Regions from separate parts of the Aeribacillus sp. FSL K6-8210 genome, predicted to be linked through region 2. Evidence: a T-box and tRNA genes for the amino acid it is inferred to sense, from the RefSeq annotation. Region 2 holds a T-box; the other holds one or more tRNA genes.
The links. The T-box of region 2 lies ahead of alaS (alanine--tRNA ligase). A T-box ahead of a tRNA ligase gene usually reads a tRNA of that ligase, here a tRNA-Ala.

Region 1 (11,312 bases), 1.9 Mb from region 2:
GGAAACGTTATTGTAGAACACGAATTTGCTTTTTAATACTTATTCCTGTTACAAAGACTGCTATCGAACTTTGCCCGGACATTCTTTTAAAGATTTATCGAATGTATTTCGGTTATAGAAGTTCGAAAAGCGGCAATCCTTCAAGCTGCGCTAATGAAAAAAACCGGCAATTATGCCGGTTTATTTGAACCCTACTTTTCGGTTCTGTCGATTTTAGAAAAAAATTATAGAAGGTTTTTTTACAGAAAATTATGTCGATTTTTTAAGCTCCGAATTTTGATCTCATTGAAATGCTTGTTGTCTTTATCTTGTTTCCGTCTTAGGCTCATTACGGGCAAATTCTGCATCAGGTTTAAATAAGAGAGCAAGATTAATGAGACCGGCAATACCGACTATACCATAAATGATTCTAGATAAAGCAGCATTTTGGCCGCCAAAAATAGCTGCCACAAGATCAAATTGAAAAAATCCGATAAGACCCCAGTTCAGGGCTCCGATTATTGTAAAAAGCAGTGCAATCCGCTGTAAAGTGCTCATGTTGCTACCTCCTTTAAGTTGAATTTTTCCTTATTAACTTGTATCAAAATGAAAAATTTATACATCTGATAGCAGGAATAATGAGCCTGTTCTGTTTATTGTTTTCTTGATTTCGACAAATATTTTCGATAAAGTGGAAGACATGGCAGATAAATTTTTAGAGATGGAGGAATTGGCTTATGGCACATGTACGTTTTGATTACTCTAAAGCTTTATCTTTTTTTAGTGAGCAAGAATTTACATATTATCAAGATTTTGTAAAGGTTGCCCATCATTCCTTGCATGAAAAATCAGGTCAAGGAAGTGATTTTTTAGGCTGGATCGATTTGCCGCAAGATTATGACAAGGAGGAATTTGCACGGATTCAACAATGTGCCGAAAAAATCCGTTCGGATTCTGATGTATTGCTTGTCATCGGAATCGGAGGTTCTTATTTAGGTGCTCGAGCTGCAATTGAAATGTTGAACCATTCATTTTTTAATGCTCTTTCAAAAAGCCAAAGAAAAGCGCCGCAAATTATTTTTGTCGGAAACAATATAAGTTCTACATATATCCAAGATGTTATTGATTTTATAAAAGAAAAAGATTTTTCCATTAATGTCATTTCTAAATCTGGAACAACGACAGAACCAGCGATAGCGTTCCGAATTTTCCGTAAATTATTAGAGGATAAATATGGAAGAGAAGAAGCGAAAAAACGTATTTATGCTACGACAGATAAAGCGCGCGGAGCCCTCAAAACACTCGCAAATGAAGAAGGATATGAATCATTTATTATCCCGGATGATGTCGGCGGACGATATTCTGTTCTAACTGCTGTCGGGCTTCTTCCGATTGCGGTAAGCGGAGTGGATATTGAAGAGATTATGAAGGGCGCTCAAGATGCAAGAAGAGATTTTTCTTCTTCCGAGCTAATGGAGAATCCAGCTTACCAGTATGCCGTTGCGCGCAATATTCTTTATAATAAAGGGAAAACAATTGAAATGCTCATCAATTATGAGCCGGCTCTTCAATATTTTGCGGAATGGTGGAAGCAGCTTTTCGGGGAAAGTGAAGGAAAAGATTTGAAAGGTATTTTCCCTGCTTCAGCCAACTTTTCGACAGATCTGCATTCGTTAGGACAATATGTGCAAGAAGGGCGCCGGGACATATTTGAAACGATCTTACATGTAGAGAAGGTACGGCATGACATAACGATTGAAGAAGATGAAAGCAACCTGGACGGATTAAATTATTTAGCCGGAAAATCTGTTGATTTTGTCAATAAAAAAGCATTTGAAGGGACTCTCTTAGCTCATACTGACGGGGGCGTACCGAACCTCATTGTTTCCATTCCTGAATTAAACGCTTATACATTCGGATATCTCGTTTATTTCTTTGAAAAAGCTTGTGCAATGAGCGGTTATTTACTTGGCGTTAACCCGTTTGACCAGCCAGGCGTAGAAGCATACAAAATCAACATGTTCGCTCTTTTAGGCAAACCGGGCTTTGAAGAGAAAAAAGCTGAGCTTGAAAAACGCTTGAAATAAAAGGGAATCATGTAAAAAAGAACGGCAATTGCTGAATTTTCCTTTGCCAAGCAGACAGAATTTGATTAAGCAGCAGCTGTAGCTATTTCTAGCTACAGCTGTTTTATTTTTGTCTATCTGCTGCCCGCTTCCGACAATTGGAATGCAATGTTGCTCTTTTATTCCTTTATTTAGAAAAATAAATACACAATTTGCTCTTCATCGCAATATTTTTGACTGTCACGTTATATCCCTTCCATTAACAGAAGCCCTTTAACTTTTATCTGTCTGCTGTAAGAGCGTGGAGAATATTATTGGGAAGAGGGATCCGCATAGTTAGAGCAAAATTCGAAATAAAAAACCAATTTTTTAACTTAAAATAATGACTTTCCATCAAACGAAAAATTCGCTCGAATATTTGCCGAATGCAAAAATCGCCATTTTCCATAAAGCTTGAAGAGCATCTTTCATGACTACTTTTTCACCATTGGGTAAACATAATAAAAAATGAGCAGGAAGGTGTTTAAGTAATGATTGAAATTTCTTCATCTTTGGAAGGAAAACAATATCCTTTATACGATTTAGAACTGGAATTAAAACAGTTAGGATACACAATTGGAGGGAATTGGGATTATGATCACGGTTATTTTGATTATCTGATGGATGATGACGACGGATACCACTTTTTAAGAATACCGTTTCGTGCTGTCGACGGGCAATTGGATGCACATAATGCAACGGTAAGACTCGGCCGGCCTTTTATTTTAACCCACAAATATAAAGAGGGACTTGACGATCATGCGGCAATTGGAAACTTCCAAGCCTCCTTTAATCAGTTTTCCGAACCGGCGGAAAAAGATGCCGATGTTTTAGAGCCTTATGTTCAATTAGGAGAGACACTAATTCAAGAGCTTGAAAGAAGATTAAATTAGTTTTTTAAAGCTATTAAACAATCGTGTTGAACGACTGTAAAATTGTGGGGAGGGTTTAGAAAAATCTCTTCCCCTCTTTTGATGCCAAAAAGAATGATGCCATTGGAAAACAGGTCATTATGTAATTGCTGAAAATTTTTCCCGATGTCCTGGTCTGTTGGAGATTCAATTGTTAAGCGGGCGCCGTATGCTTTCCCGAGCTCTAATATAACATTCGAAAATCCATTCTGAAATAAGAAGCTATTTAAAAAGACTTGACCAACCACCTGGAAAGATTGAATAATCTCATCAGCTCCCGCCCGTTTGGCATTCAATGTTTGTGTTTTTGTCATCATTTCGCAAATGGTGTACACGGACGGATTTGACGCTTTTACCGTAATTAATACTAAAATCGTGAGCATGTCGGCTTCCAATTCGTTTCTATGTTGATCAGCTGTTATGAAGACAGCTTTTGCCTCTTTAATGTTTGCTTTATTTAAAATTTGATCATCGGCAGGATTTCCTTTAATAAAGTGTATGTTTTCATCAATATAAGGTGCCTCAGATAATGTTTGGTCGATAAGAACAATAGGGCAGTAAAATTTTATAATACGCAGTGTTTCAATAATCTCCTTTGTTTTTTCATTCCAGCCAATTAATAAAAAATGGTTTTTCCCTTTGAAAGGAATTTCCCCGTCAATATAGGCATTTTGCCTTTTTACAGCAGCAGCTGATAAATTCGTAAAATAGGATGTTAAAAATGCTACTCCGGTCAAAATTAGTATCATTCCGAATGTACGTCCCAAAAAAGTTTTTGGAACGAAATCGCCATAACCGGTTGTAGACATTGTTACAAGAGCCCACCATATGCCTTCAAAAGGTGTAGGAAACTCCTTCGGTTCTATGTAAGAAATCATCGTGCCAAACAAAATTAAAATCATTAACACAATAACAGACATTCGGATAAAAACCGGCCACCTTAAATATTGAATCCAAAGCTTTGTCGATTTCATGATTTACTTCCTTTCGTTTCGGCAAGAAAAGAGAAAATTTCTGTAATAATTGTATTGATTTTTTTGGAAACGGCCTCTTTTCCGTATGCATCGACCGCGCGTTTAATCGCCTTGATGGTTTGATCTTCAAATTCTATAATGCTTACATCTTCTTCTGATTCATTGTACAGCTCGATAAATACATCTAACGCATCGTTCATGTTATCAATTGCGGTACTCAGTTGTTTTTTCTCTTCATTATTAAGTTTCATCTCAACACCCCTGTATTAGTATGTGCAAATTCTTTTTTGAAAATGAAACTTTTCGTATACAAATGCGTATGAATATGTTGGACAGCTGAATTCATAATTATGGGGTGATTTTACAGTAAAGCTGAATGAAATGGTTCATGTCATCGTAGAATAGTAAAGACATGTGTCAGTTCTTTTACGTTGATACAAAATTCTGTACAAATTCCTTCAAAAATTGTTATATTATTGTTAACTATAAAAAATAGAACGGGAGGTTTTTCAAAATGCTTTTTCATCCGATGGACATTCTGGTGTTCATTGCCTTCGGAATATCTATTTGGGCGCAATTCCGTGTGAAAGGGAATTTTGCTAAGTATTCCGATGTGATCGCTTCGAGTCATTTAACAGGGGCAGAAGTTGCGCGGAGAATTTTGGATCAAAACGGACTTTATGACGTTCCAGTCGAGCCTGTTCACGGGCAGCTGACAGACCACTACGATCCAATTCATCGGGTTGTGCGGTTATCAGAGCCGGTTTATTACGGAAATTCGATTGCGGCCGTCTCCGTCGCGGCGCATGAGTGCGGACACGCAATTCAACATAAAGAACGGTATGGTGCTCTTGTGTTAAGACATAAAATGTTTCCAGTTGTCAATCTTACATCGGGAATTGCTCCGATTTTGCTTATTGCCGGGTTTTTATTACAAAGCTTAAACTTGTTAGGGCTTGGGATTATCTTTTTCTCCGCTGCAGTTGCATTTCAGTTGATCACATTGCCTGTTGAGTTTAATGCGAGCTCTAGAGCAAAAGCTATTTTAGTAAGCGACGGCTTTATCCGAAACGAAGAAGAGCACGGAGTCAATAAAGTATTAAATGCAGCGGCTTTAACGTATGTTGCGGCAGCTTTAATATCTCTATTTGAACTTCTGAAATTCGTGATGATTTTCTTCCAATCTCAAGAAGAATAAAAGTTGGACAAGGGGCTTATTCGTATAATAGGCCCCTTGTCATTTTAGAAAAAGCGCAAGGCTAAGAGGCGGTGTTTATCATGTTAAAAAAATTTATATTACAGACGAGCCGGCGTGATGAAATGATTGACATTACAATGTCAATTCAACAGTTTGTACATGAATCAGCCGTTTCAGAAGGGATAGTTGTGGTATACTGTCCGCACACGACAGCAGGCATTACGATCAATGAAAATGCTGATCCTGACGTAAAGCGGGATATGATTCGCCGTTTCGATGAGCTGTACCCATGGGAGAATCCGCTTGACCGGCATTTTGAAGGGAATACTGCTGCTCATATGAAAGCAAGTACTGTCGGAGCATCCCAGCACGTTATCATCTTGGAAGGAAATTTGCTGCTTGGGACATGGCAAGGCATTTATTTTTGCGAGTTTGACGGACCTAGAAAACGGACATATTATGCAAAAATTTTAAAAGGATAGGTTTTAGTTAAAATGTATAAAAAGTTTGCCCGATTCTAGCCGAAATTCGTTTATTTTTATTTTCACGAATATAGTTTTGATAAGTTGATAGGTACTTGTAATTCGGTCTTGTAACTTGATCTTTTAAATAAGCCGATTCAACCGCTTGTCTTTTTCGATATCGATTTAACGTTTCGATGACGCCTTTTGCATCACGAATTCCGATTCCGTGACCGTAATACAGATTATTGCCGAGATGAATCGCATTTACCCCCCGCCACTGTGGTGTTTCCGGGTTAAAATCCGGGTTGTTGAAATAAACGCAGTCTCCTGGGACAAAATCAGTCGTAACGGTCGTTCGGACTCCGAGGTCTTTGTCGTAATGCCAGTCATATAAAACAAGATCTGCAAATAAATAATTAAAAGCTTTTTCTCCTATTGAATCAAGAGCAGCTTTATAGAACACAATGACTATAGCTGTTGCACATTCAAATGCATATTTATTTCCATTTATAAAAATGTCCTCTATTCCTTTTGCCGGAGTCACATCTTTTTTTAACAAAAACGCCCCTTTACTGCTCAGCTGCCAGAAGCGATCATGACAGTATGAATTTTCAAATGTCGCAAATTGCGCTTTGCTTTTTAAAAGGTCGAGCGAAGCTTCGATCGTTTTTCTCCTGAATAAAATTTCAAACTTTAATTCATTTAAGGATTCATAGCGATAAACTTTGTGGCTGTTTGCCATCCAATCAATAATTTCCCGATCTTTTGCATCTGAAAAAAATTCTTTTAATTCATTAGCTGTAATAGGCCTATTTTGAATTGCAATCATTTATCGTTCCCCCCTCTGTAGCCATCGTATGATTTTGATAAGTAATTGGTCCATGTAAATTCTGATATATCGTTGAAAAGAGCGTTACCGCATCAACTTTTTTACAGGAGAAAAACCTCTTATGAAATTTCGTCATTTGTATAAATTTATACTTGTATTGGAAAAATCATCACGCTATAATATTGTCTGTGACAAATGAAAAACGGGGCATTAGCTCAGTTGGGAGAGCGTCGTGCTGGCAGCGCGAAGGTCAGGGGTTCGAGCCCCCTATGCTCCATTTAAAAAACCCTTGTTGACCAAGGGTTTTATTATTTCTTCATAAAAAATGAGTTTTTTGTGATAATATTCGTCTTCAATGAAAAGATGAAGGAAAAAGCTTTTCCGTAAAGATTGTATAAATCTACTGATTGAATTTATAAATATATTTTGTGATAAAAAAAGTTTGTAAAAAATGCAAATATAAATCCGAGTGGAAACGAAAAAATGACGGACCAACCGTTCACTTTTCCGTTTTCTTCGCTTATTCTTATAGCTTCTTTATATCCATATGCAAAATGGAAAATGGATAAAAAATAAGCAATAATTAAGAAAGCCAGATCCATTTTTATCCCTCCCGCTTTTGTCTCTCTAAATTTTATATATTCATGCTTGTTCATTTTTAATACAAAAAAATAAATGCTATGGCTGCATCAGCATTCTGCTTTTATTTGTACTTGGCTGCATCGCGTCTTTTTTTAAGTTGAGGAAACTATTGTTTCGATCGATAAATTGCTTCACAGTGTCATGTTTCAATCCGGTGAAATCGTGTTTATGAAAACGGTGATGCTGACAAATGCTTGACATCGATTTTCCTTTGGCTCGTTAGATAGAAATTTTAGCGGATCACAAACAGTAAGAGGTGCTTAACAATGCGTTTGTTTGTGGTAAAATATGTTCTAACAGATAATTATTTGAATGAGTATGCTTTCGTCTACTAAATCAATTTTTGTCTAACGACATAACGACTATCAAAAATAAATCTTTTTTTATAAAAATTTATATTGCAATTAGTGGTTAATGGTGATAGAATATCAAATGTCGTTAAGATCAATGAGACATTAGTCATGAATAAAAAATTACTTTTTAAAAAAACTCTTGACATTTTGCTCTGAATAGTTGTATATTGAAAAAGTCGCTGTAAAAATACAGCGGAAAATGATCTTTGAAAACTGAACAAAACGAAAAGCGTGCCTGTTGATTCTGACAAGAGCATTTGGTGACAAACTTTTTTTGGAGAGTTTGATCCTGGCTCAGGACGAACGCTGGCGGCGTGCCTAATACATGCAAGTCGAGCGGACCGAAGGGAGCTTGCTCCTTTAGGTTAGCGGCGGACGGGTGAGTAACACGTGGGCAACCTGCCCTGCAGACTGGGATAACTTCGGGAAACCGGAGCTAATACCGGATAACACCGAAAACCGCATGGTTTTCGGTTGAAAGGCGGCTTTTAGCTGTCACTGCAGGATGGGCCCGCGGCGCATTAGCTAGTTGGTGAGGTAACGGCTCACCAAGGCGACGATGCGTAGCCGACCTGAGAGGGTGACCGGCCACACTGGGACTGAGACACGGCCCAGACTCCTACGGGAGGCAGCAGTAGGGAATCTTCCGCAATGGACGAAAGTCTGACGGAGCAACGCCGCGTGAGCGAAGAAGGTCTTCGGATCGTAAAGCTCTGTTGTCAGGGAAGAACAAGTACCGTTCGAACAGGGCGGTACCTTGACGGTACCTGACGAGGAAGCCACGGCTAACTACGTGCCAGCAGCCGCGGTAATACGTAGGTGGCAAGCGTTGTCCGGAATTATTGGGCGTAAAGCGCGCGCAGGCGGTTCCTTAAGTCTGATGTGAAATCTCGCGGCTCAACCGCGAGCGGCCATTGGAAACTGGGGAACTTGAGTGCAGGAGAGGGGAGCGGAATTCCACGTGTAGCGGTGAAATGCGTAGAGATGTGGAGGAACACCAGTGGCGAAGGCGGCTCTCTGGCCTGTAACTGACGCTGAGGCGCGAAAGCGTGGGGAGCGAACAGGATTAGATACCCTGGTAGTCCACGCCGTAAACGATGAGTGCTAAGTGTTAGAGGGTATCCACCCTTTAGTGCTGCAGCAAACGCATTAAGCACTCCGCCTGGGGAGTACGGCCGCAAGGCTGAAACTCAAAGGAATTGACGGGGACCCGCACAAGCGGTGGAGCATGTGGTTTAATTCGAAGCAACGCGAAGAACCTTACCAGGTCTTGACATCCCCTGACAACCCTAGAGATAGGGCGTTCCCCTTTCGGGGACAGGGTGACAGGTGGTGCATGGTTGTCGTCAGCTCGTGTCGTGAGATGTTGGGTTAAGTCCCGCAACGAGCGCAACCCTTGACCTTAGTTGCCAGCATTCAGTTGGGCACTCTAAGGTGACTGCCGGCTAAAAGTCGGAGGAAGGTGGGGATGACGTCAAATCATCATGCCCCTTATGACCTGGGCTACACACGTGCTACAATGGGTGGTACAAAGGGCAGCGAAACCGCGAGGTGGAGCGAATCCCAAAAAACCACTCTCAGTTCGGATTGCAGGCTGCAACTCGCCTGCATGAAGCCGGAATCGCTAGTAATCGCGGATCAGCATGCCGCGGTGAATACGTTCCCGGGTCTTGTACACACCGCCCGTCACACCACGAGAGTTTGTAACACCCGAAGTCGGTGGGGTAACCCTTACGGGAGCCAGCCGCCGAAGGTGGGACAAATGATTGGGGTGAAGTCGTAACAAGGTAGCCGTATCGGAAGGTGCGGCTGGATCACCTCCTTTCTAAGGATATATACATTGAAATAGGGTACGCTTTTCCGTTTTGTTTAGTTTTGAAGGATCATATCCTTCTTGATTGTTCTTTGAAAACTGGATAACGGAAAGACATTCACGAATAGATCGCTCATGTTAGGAAGAAACGGTTAAGTTAGAAAGGGCGCACGGTGGATGCCTTGGCACTAGGAGCCGATGAAGGACGGGACAAACACCGAAATGCTTCGGGGAGCTGTAAGTAAGCGTCGATCCGGAGATGTCCGAATGGGGGAACCCACTGCCCGTAATGGGGCAGTATCCATACCTGAATCCATAGGGTATGGAGGGCAACCCGGGGAACTGAAACATCTAAGTACCCGGAGGAAGAGAAAGCAACAGCGATTCCCTGAGTAGCGGCGAGCGAAACGGGAACAGCCCAAACCAAGAGGCGTGCCTCTTGGGGTTGTAGGACACTCGATTAAGGAGTGACAAAGGAACGGGGTAGACGAAGAGGTCTGGAAAGGCCCGTCAGAGAAGGTAACAACCCTGTAGTCGAAACTCCGTTCCCTCCCGAGTGGATCCTGAGTACGGCGGGACACGTGAAATCCCGTCGGAAGCAGGGAGGACCATCTCCCAAGGCTAAATACTCCCTAGTGACCGATAGTGAACCAGTACCGTGAGGGAAAGGTGAAAAGCACCCCGGGAGGGGAGTGAAAGAGAACCTGAAACCGTGTGCCTACAAGTAGTCAGAGCCCATTAACGGGTGATGGCGTGCCTTTTGTAGAATGAACCGGCGAGTTGCGATTTCGTGCAAGGTTAAGCCGAAAGGCGGAGCCGCAGCGAAAGCGAGTCTGAAGAGGGCGAAATAGTACGAGGTCGCAGACCCGAAACCAGGTGATCTACCCATGTCCAGGGTGAAGGCAAGGTAACACTTGCTGGAGGCCCGAACCCACGCACGTTGAAAAGTGCGGGGATGAGGTGTGGGTAGGGGTGAAATGCCAATCGAACTTGGAGATAGCTGGTTCTCTCCGAAATAGCTTTAGGGCTAGCCTCAAGGGAAGAGTCTTGGAGGTAGAGCACTGATTGGACGAGGGGCCCCCATCGGGTTACCGAATTCAGTCAAACTCCGAATGCCAATGACTTATCCTTGGGAGTCAGACTGCGAGTGATAAGATCCGTGGTCAAAAGGGAAACAGCCCAGACCGCCAGCTAAGGTCCCAAAGTATACGTTAAGTGGAAAAGGATGTGGAGCTGCTTAGACAACCAGGATGTTGGCTTAGAAGCAGCCACCATTTAAAGAGTGCGTAATAGCTCACTGGTCGAGTGGCTCTGCGCCGAAAATGTACCGGGGCTAAACGTATCACCGAAGCTGCGGGTTGACACCGTTGGTGTCAGCGGTAGGAGAGCGTTCTAAGGGCATCGAAGCCGGACCGGAAGGACCGGTGGAGCGCTTAGAAGTGAGAATGCCGGTATGAGTAGCGAAAGAGGGGTGAGAATCCCCTCCGCCGAAAGCCTAAGGTTTCCTGAGGAAGGCTCGTCCGCTCAGGGTTAGTCGGGACCTAAGCCGAGGCCGAAAGGCGTAGGTGATGGACAACAGGTTGATATTCCTGTACCACCTCCTCACCGTTTGAGCAATGGGGGGACGCAGGAGGATAGGGTAAGCGCGCGGCTGGATGTGCGCGTCCAAGCAGTTAGGGCTGGCAAGCAGGCAAATCCGCTTGCCGTGTGCTTGAGCTGTGATGGCGAGGGAAAGGAAGTACCGAAGTTCCCGATTCCACACTGCCAAGAAAAGCCTCTAGCGAGGTGAGAGGTGCCCGTACCGCAAACCGACACAGGTAGGCGAGGAGAGAATCCTAAGGTGAGCGAGAGAACTCTCGTTAAGGAACTCGGCAAAATGACCCCGTAACTTCGGGAGAAGGGGTGCTCATCAAGGTGATAAGCCATGATGAGCCGCAGTGAAAAGGCCCAGGCGACTGTTTAGCAAAAACACAGGTCTCTGCGAAACCGTAAGGTGAAGTATAGGGGCTGACGCCTGCCCGGTGCTGGAAGGTTAAGGGGAGCG
Region 2 (11,312 bases):
TTCGGACTCATAATATGGGTTCCATTTTCATCCTCAAAAATTGGATATTTGTTATTTCTCTCTTTATCATGCAAAAACATATTTTTGCCGTATTTATAATTGTGAATTTCCATCGCTTTCCCACGATATTCAAAATAATTGCCGATAAGAGATCTTTTGGACTGAAACATGCACGTCATTCCGTGGACTTGGACTTCTATTTCCACTTCTGCATGCTCTTTCGTTTCAATGACAGCTTCCATGCTTAACTCCCGAGCTAGTACTGCACGCTTGGCGCCTTTCCTTCCCCAATAGTTGCATGCATACCAGTTGGTCGCGGTTGTTTCCGTATTCCAATGGAGCTTCATCTCCGGAGCAACTTCCCTAACAGTCATTAACACAGCTGGATCACCGAATACAATCGCATCTGCCTTCGCATTATGAACAAATTTTACATAATCTGCAAGCTCGTCTACTTTATCATTATGAAAAATTGCATTCATTGCAACGTATACTTTTTTTCCATATTGATGGGCAAGGTCAATCGCATCTAATACATCTTTTCGATGAAATTCCCCTGCAAGCCTTAAGCCATAACGCTGTTCGCCGATGATAAAAGCATCTGCGCCAGCTTTGCAAAGGCTCTCAATATTTTTGACATTTACAGGTGTGACGAGCAGTTCGGGTTTTTTCATTCCCCTTCACCCCTTTTTATACTGAAGGCTAATCCGTCGCCTATCGGAATAATAACGGTATCCCATTCGGACTGATTCATTAGCCATTCATTATATTCTTTAATTTTCTTCGCTAAAGATTTTAACCTTTTTGATTCTATCATTTCTTCAGCGACTAGTCCTTTAAAAAGAACATTATCCGAAAAAACGACCGCTCTTTTTGACAGCAAAGGTTCATATGCTTGAAAAAAACGTTTATATTGCCCTTTGCTCGCATCGATAAAGAGCGCATCAAACGGACCGTCAAGCTTGACTTCCTGTACGATTTCTAGAGCATCACCGTGATAAATGGTAATTTGATTTTCAAGACCGCAAGCTCGAATATTTTGTTCCGCTAGTTCAAATCGATTAGGATCTATTTCAGTCGTTACAATTTTTGTGTTCGGCAACGCTTTTGCCATCCGAATCGCCGAATAGCCGATCGCCGCCCCAATTTCCAATATTTTGTTCGGCTGATGGAGCTTTAAAATATGAAGCATGACAGACAGCGCCCGCTCTTCCATAATCGGCACCTTCTGCTCTTTTGCATATGCTTCTAATTGAACTAATTTTTCATCTTTGTTAGTAGAAAAATTTGCTAAATATTCCTCGATTTTTTTGTTTGGCAAAATGGACACTCCTAAAAAACTCCCTTAATCAAAGAAGAGTTCTGTTCGAACTCTTCAAGTTTGTTTTTTTAGCTCGATATATTTTAACATAAAAGAAAAAGGAATGCGAATCGCAAACCTTTAATCCTTTTCCGTAATATGCTTAGCTTTTTCTTTGTTATGCTCATCCAACGTCTTCGTAAATATAACTTCCCCTTCTTTCGTTGCGAGAAAATAAAAATAGTTTGTATCGGCAGGATTTGCTACAGCATCTAGTGACTGCTTGCCAGCATTGGCAATCGGCCCCGGCGGAAGTCCTTTATTTTTATATGTGTTATAGGGAGAATTGACTTCTAAATCTTTATAGTATACGCGCTCCTTATGCTTTCCTAATGAATATAAAACGGTTGGATCTGTCTGGAGAGGCATGTTCTTTTCTAAACGATTGTAAAAAACGCTGGCTATTTTTTCCCTGTCGGCTTTTTCCGTCGCTTCCTCCTCCACTAAAGACGCTAATGTTAAAAATTGATGAGTGGAAAGACTCAGCTCTTTCATTTTGTTTCTATAAGGAACAAGCATTTCATCTGTCTTTTTAATCATTGTTTCAATGATTTCCGACAAAGGAGGAGATTCCTCATAAAACGAATAAGTAGCCGGATACAAATATCCTTCCAATGCATATTTTATACGTCTGTTGAAAATGTCATCTGTTATTGTATTAGGATACTTTTTTTGCATTTGTTTGATAAACTGTTGGTTTGTTAATTGGTTCATAATTTCTTTTTTTGAATAGGGAGTATGTTTGGCGATGATGTCAGCAATTTCTGATAGTTGCAATCCTTCCGGGATCGTCAATTTAATAGCTGCTTCTCCCATTAATTCGCCTTTTTTTAAGCGTTCAACGATTTCTTGAATCGTCATCGATTGATTAAATTGATAATTTCCTGCTTGAAACCCTGATTCATTTTTAAATTTCACGTAATATTTAAACACGATCGCACTTTTAATGATGTCATTTTTTTCTAAAATAGAAGCAATTTGCGATACGGAAGATCCAATCGGAATTTGTACCTTTACAGGTTCCTTATTATCCGGATCAACAGGCTTTAATGCAGATCGCACATATAAATACCCGCCGCCAATCACTCCAGCAAATATAACAACAAAGGCAATCAGGACAGTTAACACAGTTTTTCGAACAATTTTCGCTATATGCAGTTTTTCTTGGAGTTTCTTATCCAAAAATTCCTTATTCGAATCCGAATCCGCCATCAATTCATCCTCCTTCCGTCCCGATTATTATACTACATACACGCATTTATTCGTCAAAAATCTCCATTTTTTTATAGGAAGAAATTGTTTTTTTCATTTGGATGTAAATCACCTCAACAAAAAAAGCACCGCAAAACGGTGCTTATTCCTCTTCTAAAAATGTATTTAAAACGGCCTCGATCATTTCCCATTCTTCATCGGTTTCCACAGGCTCCAGCTTTCCACCTTCACCGTCTTCATTGGGAATGTAGCTTGCTGCATGAATTTCTATTCCATCTTCGTCTTCCTCATCATCGATGCCGATCGGATAATAAAGAACGTAAGATTTGTCAAATTCGTCCGAATTAAACGTAAACAAAATTTCGTATAGTTGTTCATTACCGTTTTCATCAATAACGGTAATATGTTTTTCACCTTCCACTTATTTCACCTCAATTTATTGTTGACTGTCCAAATAACTTTGCAAAATAATCACCGCAGCCATTTTATCAATGACTTGCCGTCTTTTTCGCCGGCTTACATCCGCCTCAATGAGAAATCTTTCGGCTTCCATCGTCGAAAGGCGCTCATCCCATAAAATGACCGGAAGCTGAAACTGCTCCTTCAAAAGCGCGGCAAAGCGCTCGCTTGCTTCTCCCCTTGGTCCAACGGTGCCGTTCATATTTTTCGGATACCCGACTACTATTTTTTCTACCTCGTATTTCTTTATCAGTTCAGAGAGTCTTTGAATCCCGAACTCGCCTTCATCTTCATTTATGCTGATCGTTTCCACACCTTGAGCAGTCCATCCCAGCTCATCGCTTACCGCAACTCCTAATGTTTTTGAACCTAAGTCTAACCCAATGATTCGCATTTTATTCCTCACGGTTGTTTTTCAAATAAAATTTTACAAGCTCTTCAATTAATTCATCTCGTTCAATTTTTCTAATCAGATTGCGTGCGCCGTTATGTCTAGGAATGTAAGCAGGATCTCCGGACAACAAATAGCCGACGATTTGATTGATCGGATTATAACCCTTTTCTTCCAGTGCATTGTATACGGCACTTAGAACTTCCTTGACATTTGTCTCAACAGGTTCTTCTGAAAAATTAAACTTCATCGTTTTATCGAAGGAACTCAATTTTTGCACCTCTTTCCTAGACTAAAAAGCGAATCTGCTTGTCTACATCCATTTTACACTATGAATGGAATTTATGAAACGGATTTCACCCAGTCTTCGACAAAACGAAGAGCTTCAGCTAACCGTTCAGGATTTTTTCCTCCCGCTTGAGCCATGTCAGGTCTTCCGCCGCCGCCGCCTCCACAGCGGCTTGCAATTTCCTTAATTAATTTTCCAGCATGGAACCCTTTGTCAACTAAGTCTTTTGTGATGCCGGCTGCTAAATTTACTTTTCCGTCTGATACCGTTGCTAGCACAACAATAGCCGAGCCGAGCTTTTGCTTCAGTTCATCGACCATGCCGCGCAATCTGTTCATATCTTTCACTTGAACTTTTTCCGCAAGAACTGTTACACCGTTGATCGTTACCGCTTTTTCAGCGATGTTCTCCGCTTCCAGATTGCTAAGCTTCATCGTAAGAGATTCATTTTCCCGCTGTAGTTCTTTTATTTCTTGCTGCAGACTGTCAATTCTCTCCGGCAGATTTTTTACATTCGCTTTCAGTTTTGCCCCAATTTCCTTTAACAATAAATATTGTTCATTCATAAACCGGTACGCTTCTTTTCCTGTCACCGCTTCAATTCGGCGGGTTCCTGCACCAATTCCAGTTTCGGAAACAATCTTAAACAGTCCGATTTCCGCTGTATTTGTTACATGGCATCCGCCGCAAAGCTCAAGCGAATAATCGCCTACTTGAACAACGCGAACAATTTTCCCGTATTTTTCTCCAAATAAAGCCATCGCGCCCATCGCTTTCGCTTCGTCAAGAGGCATGTGCTCGATAGAGACTGGAATGCTTTCCCAAATTTTTTCATTTACAATTCGTTCAATTTCTTCCAGCTCTTCTGTTAAAACTTGTCCAAAATGTGAAAAGTCAAAACGGAGACGGTCGGAAGCAACAAGCGATCCAGCTTGGTTGACATGTACGCCCAGCACGTCCTTCAGCGCTTGGTGCAGCAAATGTGTCGCTGTATGATTTTTCACGATTGATTTTCTAGACTCTGCACAAACGGAAGCGTAAACTGCTGCTCCTTTTGTCAAAACGCCTTTTTCGATGACAGCCCGGTGCAAGTGTTGGCCGTTCGGCGCTTTTTGCACATCTTTTACGTTTAAGACCACATCATCATTTTTGATGATTCCTTTGTCAGCAATTTGACCTCCGCTTTCAGCATAAAAAGGCGTCTCGTCCAATATAATTTGGACCTCTTCCCCGCTCTCGGCTTGATCGACTAATTCCCCATCTTTTATGATCACAAGCACCCGTGCATTTGCTTCTAGGGTATTGTAGCCGACAAATTTGCTTTCCTCTTTTAATTCCACAAGAATTCCGCTTTGCACTTGCATCGAGTCGACATCCTGTCTGGCTTTTCTTGCACGTTCTTTTTGATGCTCCATTTCTCGTTCAAAGCCTTCATAATCCAGCTCCATGCCTTCATCTTGTGCGTATTCCTCCGTCAATTCCACTGGAAAACCATATGTGTCGTAAAGCCGAAACACATCTTCGCCTGGAATTATTCGGCTACCCTGTTCTTTCTGCTTTTTGATTACATCCGCTAAAATAGCAAGCCCTTCATGGAGAGTCTCATGGAAACGCTCTTCCTCATTTTTAATTACCCTTTGAACAAAGGATGCTTTTTCTTTTACTTCCGGATAGTAATCGTTCATAATTTCCGCTACAACCGGAACTAATTCATACATAAACGGGCGGTCTATGTTGATCGTTTTTGCATACCGAACCGCTCTGCGGATAAGACGGCGAAGTACATACCCTCTTCCTTCATTAGAAGGTAGCGCGCCGTCTGCAACAGCAAATGTAACCGTGCGGATATGGTCGGCAATCACTTTAAAAGCGACATCTTTCTCTTTGTCGGTTCGATAAGCTTCCCCCGAAATCTTTTCGGTAGCTTGAATGATCGGTAAAAAGAGATCTGTGTCAAAGTTGGTCGGCGCATTTTGAATGACAGAAACCATTCGCTCTAAGCCCATGCCTGTATCAATATTCTTTTTTGGAAGCGGAGTGTAAGTTCCATCAGGATTATGATTAAATTGAGAAAAAACAAGATTCCAAACTTCCAAATAGCGTTCGTTTTCACCGCCGGGATAAAGTTCCGGATCATTTGGATCGTTTCCAAATTCTTCTCCACGATCATAAAATATTTCAGTATTTGGTCCGCTTGGCCCTTCACCAATATCCCAAAAATTTCCTTCCAAACGGATAATTCGTTCTTCCGGCAACCCGATTTTATTTTTCCAAATGTCATACGCCTCTTCATCTTCCGGATGAATAGTAACTGATAATCTATTTGGGTCGAAGCCAATCCATTTTTCGCTTGTTAAAAATTCCCATGCCCATTCAATCGCTTCTTCTTTAAAATAGTCGCCGATTGAGAAATTTCCGAGCATTTCGAAAAATGTATGATGGCGCGCTGTTTTTCCGACATTTTCAATATCGTTTGTTCGGATTGATTTTTGTGCGTTAGTAATTCTCGGATTTTCAGGAACAACCCTTCCGTCAAAATATTTTTTCAATGTTGCGACACCGCTGTTGATCCACAATAGTGACGGATCATCAACCGGAATTAAAGAAGCGCTCGGTTCAACCGAATGTCCTTTTTCCTTAAAAAAATCTAAAAACATTTGACGAACTTGTGCTGAAGTGAGCTTTTTCATGGCATTCCTCCTAAAATGTCTTCATTTTTCTCGCAAAATAAAAACTCTCGCCTATGTAAATGCTCTGATTTACACAGGGACGAGAGTTACTCGCGGTACCACCCTGATTATGAGCCAATTGCTCATCACCTTCATTTGCCGTAACGTGGCATTTTCGTCAGGTTTTGCCTGCACTCAGAATTAGCGTTCTGTTGCCCTTCATCTAGAGCTTCTTTCAGCCTCGGAAGCCCCTCTCTTTTAAGATGGACTGCAACATACTCGATTCGTCATCGCTTTCATGCACTTATTCCATGTCTATCACGAATTATAGACAACGAAAAATCGCTTGTCAATGCGCTTTCCTTAGACGGATGATATGCAGCAATATCTCTTTCAGAACAGTGATAAAAGGCACAGCTAAAATTAAACCGATCACTCCGCCGATTTCTCCGCCCGCCAAGAGCGCCATAATAATCACCATCGGATGCATATGCAGGCTTTTCCCAACGATGAAAGGGCCAAGAATATTACTTTCAATAAATTGCAGCCCAAAAATGATGAAAAGCACTACAATTATTTTGTTAATGGAGAGCGTTGCAGCGACCATCAAAGCAGGAACCGCACCGATAAATGGACCGAAATAAGGAATAATATTGGTCATTCCGATAATCGTCCCTAAAATTAACGGATATTTAATTTTAAACAGCCAAAACAAAATCGAAGCCGCCAGCCCGATCAGAAAACAAACAAATAGTTGCCCCCGCAAATAACTTCCGAGCGACTCATCGACGTTTTCTAAAAAACGTCTCCCTTCACGTCTCCATTTCTTCGGGGTGAAGTACCAAATGGCTTTTTTCATTTTCTCATAATCTTTCAACATATAAAAAACGAGAAAGGGGATGACACCAATAATAACAGCATAATCAATAATTGACTTCATGCTTGAAAGCATCCGTTCAAGAAAGGCAGCGACAGATGTTTCCATTCCAGCAATAAAAGATTCAATTCGATGATGAATTTCTCCAGGTAAATTGGTTGTTCCGTCATGAATTTTATCCGTCCAGCTTTGGTAATATTTTGTAAACATAGGGATATTTTCGGAAAGGTCTTTCATTTGTTCAACAAAAATTGGGACACCTTTATAAAAGCTAAAACCGACTCCTCCGAAAAAAATAAAATAGATGATGAGAATCGAACATGTTCTTGGAACACCTGAACGGTAAAGTTTTTCCACTACGGGATGAAGCAAGTAGGTAATGAAGCCGGAAAGCATAAAAGGAATTAAAACAGCTTTTAACATTTTGAAAATAGGAAACCAAATGACTTTTAGCTGAAGAACCATATATACAAACAATGATAAAATGAGAAAAAAAATGATTCGGAAAAGCCATTTCCGCTCTCGCTCATTCATCCCGCATCCCTCCTCTTTTTATTTTGAGGAATGCTCACGAAAATATGCATGAAGGCGCCCATTTTAGGCGCCTCAAATCGCACGATCTTCTTCAGGAAACAAGTCATCTAAAGAACTTAGTGTTCCGTCTTCTTCTACTTGATGTGTGTGAATAATGCCTTTTGTAACGGTAAGCTCAATAAAACAATGCCAACAATAATACTGATTGACTCCGATTTTTCCAATATCTTTGCTTTTACAATTCGGACATGTTAACAAACAGGGACACCTTCTTTATTCATTTATTTAATTATTTATTAATCCGGTATGTTTTCGCTATGCACACTACTATTTGTTACCATTTTCCAAAAAATTATACGTCTCTATAAAGCATGCTTTTTTATGCTTAAACAATTTGTCCCCTGTTTGCAGCATCATCTGTCAATCGTTATCGATCTTATGGAAAGGAACAAATTTATTATCCTTCGCCCTCTTCCATAAAATCATATGGAGTGATGTTCTCCATCCCAATGTTGGCATCTTCTAGTGGAAAAGGAAGCTCCTCTTTCAGCTCGGCAAGTTCAGACGTTTTCAGCCTCTCTTTTAAGGTTGTCTGCCTCATCGACTCCTGATTGTTGTATACTCCCATTTTTAACGCTTCCCATTCTCCGCACATAATTAAAAATTGCTTGCTCCTTGTAACCGCTGTATAAATCAAATTTCTTCTCAACATCCGAAAGTAGCCTTTTACTACCGGCAAAATGACAATCGGAAATTCGCTTCCCTGCGCTTTATGGATGGAGCAGCAGTAAGCATGAGTAAACTGATTAAAATCTTGCTTCGTATAGGTTACTTCGATACCGTCGTAAGAAATGACCACCATATCTTCTTTTTCGACATTTTCTTTTGCGTAAAAAATAGAAACAATCTCCCCAATATCGCCATTAAACACGTTTTGATCAGGCTGATTGACGAGCTGCAGCACTTTGTCCCCGATTCGGTAAATAACGTTACCATGCTTGATCTCTCTTTTTTCTTTTGAAGGGGGGTTTAACATTTCCTGAAGCATTTCATTCAACTGATCAATGCCGGCAATCCCTCTGTACATCGGTGCCAACACCTGTATATCCTTCGCAGAATATCCTTTTTTCAAAGCGTTCTCAATTACTCTCGTTATAACTTCTTTTATTTGTGATGTTGTACAAGGAATAAACGATCTGTCTTGTGTCGTTTGCAAAAGGTTCGCTGGAAGAGTTCCTTGGCGGATTGAATGGGCCAAATCAATAATTGTAGATCCTTCTGCTTGTCTATAAATATCTGTCAGCGTAACAACTGGGATTCGTCCGGATTGAATCAAATCGCGAAGCACTTGGCCGGGTCCAACGGACGGAAGCTGGTGTTCGTCTCCGACAAGAACAATTTGTATGTCCGAAGGAAGCGATTTAAACAATTGATGCATGAGCCAAATATCAACCATTGATACTTCATCAACAATCAGAAGCTTTCCAGAAATCGGATGATCCTCATTGTGTTCAAATCCTTCTGAACCATTCCATCCTAAAAGGCGGTGGATTGTGACGGCAGGAAGACCGGTTGCTTCTGCCATTCTTTTTGCAGCTCGTCCGGTAGGTGCCACCAGTACAATGGGAAACGGCTCTTCCTTCTTTTGATATTCTTTTGGGTTCAATGAAAGGCCGTGGAGGTTCGCATAAATTTCAACGATGCCTTTGATAACGGTTGTTTTTCCCGTTCCAGGCCCGCCGGTCAGCAAAAGAATCGGCGAATGAATAGCCCGCTGAATGGCTTCTTTTTGAGAGGGGGCATACTGAACATTCATTTTTTCTTCCAGTTTTCCTAACTCCAGCAAAAATTCTGATTCAGGAAACATATCTTGAAATTGGTTTTGGGTTAAAATTTCTTCAATGTTATTGGCAAGTCCCACTTCAGCATAGTAAAGAGAGGGTAAATAAATTCGATCTTCCTCGACGATAATTTTTCGATCTTCTTCCAATTCAAGAATGATTCTTTCAATATCCTGATCAGATATGTCTTCTCCATTTTGGGTGAGCAATTTTTTCGCTTTTTCCATCAGCTGAACTTTTGTAACATATACATGTCCTTCTTTTACAGCATCTTGTTCAATAGTGAACAAACAAGCCGCCTTCAGCCGGTCGGGATGATTGCCGGAGATCCCAAGCTCTCTCCCAATTTCATCCGCTCGAATAAAGCCGATCCCTTCAATATCTTCCACCAATTGATATGGGTTTTTTTGAATGATTTTAAGCGTATCCTCCCGATACAGCTGATAAATTTTCATCCCAAGTGCAGGCCCAATGCCAAGCTGATTTAATCCGATTAAAACCCCTTCTAAACCTTGATGTTCCTTCAGAGTTTCAGCCAGTATTTTGGCTTTTTCCTTTGAAAGCTTCTTCACTCTTTTTAATGAATCGGGATCCTCCAAAATAATCGAAATCGCATGTTCGCCCAGTTCATTCACGATCGCTTCCGCTGTTTTTTTGCCGATTCCTTTAAAAAGCCCGCTTGATAAATATTGAATAACTCCTTCTTTCGTAGTTGGAAGCTCCTTTTGAAAACGCTCGGCTTGAAATTGTACGCCGAATTTTGGATGGTATTTTTTCGCGCCAAAAAACGTATAGCTGTCATGTAATTGGAGAAGAGGAAAAAAACCCGTCACGGTCACTTGATCTTGCTCAAACTGTTCATTCGTCTCTTCAATTTTCACTTTAATAACAGTATAAAAATTTTGCTCATTCTGGAACACAATATGTTTAATGACTCCGCGAACAAAAGGAGTACTTTCCTCATGAAACAAACTCTCCTGTTGACCGCCCATCCTCTTTCCTCCTAATTTCGTTTAAATCATTTCTTCTAACAGCCTTTTCCCGTTGCCCGCAAGCAAATGATCCGGTTGAATGGAAAGCGCCATATCAAACATTTTTAAAGCTTCTTCTCTATTTTCTTCAAATGCGTACGCAACACCTAAATTATAATAAGCATCTGCGTGATGTTGATCGAGGTCGATCGTTTTTTCAAACTCTTTTTTTGCTTCTTGAATGTGGCCTGCTTGTGCTAAACATAAACCATATTGAAAGTGAGCGCTGGCGTCTTGTTCATCCAGCTCAACCGCCCGCAAAAAATATGGAAGTGCAAGACGGGGCTGTTCAAGCTGGTAAAGAGACATTCCAAGCATAAAATAGACATCTTTATGAGCAAGCCCATACTTTTCCGCCTGATCAAAAAATGTTTTCGCTTTATGATAATCTCCCGCATTATAATGAACGGTTCCAATGCCGTAATACGCAGTAGCCGTCCCTTTATCAATCTCAATCGCCTTTTCATAAAATTTCAATGCTCTTTCTGCATCACCTGAAGAGGCAAGCAAATTCCCAAAATTTACGTATAACACAGGGTCGTTTGGATTTTCTTCCAATGCTTCTGCAAAATATTTCGCTGCTTCTTCCCATTTCCCTTCTTTTATTGCTTCTAAAGCCAGTTGATTTTTATGCATCCATTTCATCCTT

Region 1: it has a tRNA-Ala gene. The T-box ahead of alaS (alanine--tRNA ligase) is inferred to sense a tRNA for this amino acid. The anticodon was not compared.

Annotation. Positions count from the first base shown of each region.
Region 1 covers NZ_CP150172.1:908,279-919,590, forward strand. Annotated here, with positions in the region: gene NSQ41_RS04485 (DUF378 domain-containing protein) at 304-537, opposite strand; gene NSQ41_RS04490 (glucose-6-phosphate isomerase) at 717-2,066, shown strand; gene NSQ41_RS04495 (YugN-like family protein) at 2,576-2,977, shown strand; gene NSQ41_RS04500 (potassium channel family protein) at 2,974-3,969, opposite strand; gene NSQ41_RS04505 (hypothetical protein) at 3,966-4,220, opposite strand; gene NSQ41_RS04510 (zinc metallopeptidase) at 4,484-5,167, shown strand; gene NSQ41_RS04515 (secondary thiamine-phosphate synthase enzyme YjbQ) at 5,248-5,649, shown strand; gene NSQ41_RS04520 (protein-glutamine gamma-glutamyltransferase) at 5,657-6,460, opposite strand; tRNA gene NSQ41_RS04525 (tRNA-Ala) at 6,665-6,737, shown strand; gene NSQ41_RS04530 (hypothetical protein) at 6,874-7,062, opposite strand; rRNA gene NSQ41_RS04535 (16S ribosomal RNA) at 7,727-9,280, shown strand; rRNA gene NSQ41_RS04540 (23S ribosomal RNA) at 9,419-11,312, shown strand, end outside.
Region 2 covers NZ_CP150172.1:2,806,803-2,818,114, forward strand. Annotated here, with positions in the region: gene NSQ41_RS13620 (peptidase U32 family protein) at 1-674, opposite strand, end outside; gene NSQ41_RS13625 (O-methyltransferase) at 671-1,321, opposite strand; gene mltG (endolytic transglycosylase MltG) at 1,442-2,572, opposite strand; gene NSQ41_RS13635 (DUF1292 domain-containing protein) at 2,715-2,993, opposite strand; gene ruvX (Holliday junction resolvase RuvX) at 3,009-3,425, opposite strand; gene NSQ41_RS13645 (IreB family regulatory phosphoprotein) at 3,427-3,693, opposite strand; gene alaS (alanine--tRNA ligase) at 3,765-6,401, opposite strand; T-box leader at 6,474-6,680, opposite strand; gene NSQ41_RS13655 (AI-2E family transporter) at 6,730-7,791, opposite strand; gene NSQ41_RS13660 (hypothetical protein) at 7,864-8,049, opposite strand; gene NSQ41_RS13665 (ATP-dependent RecD-like DNA helicase) at 8,249-10,624, opposite strand; gene NSQ41_RS13670 (tetratricopeptide repeat protein) at 10,646-11,299, opposite strand.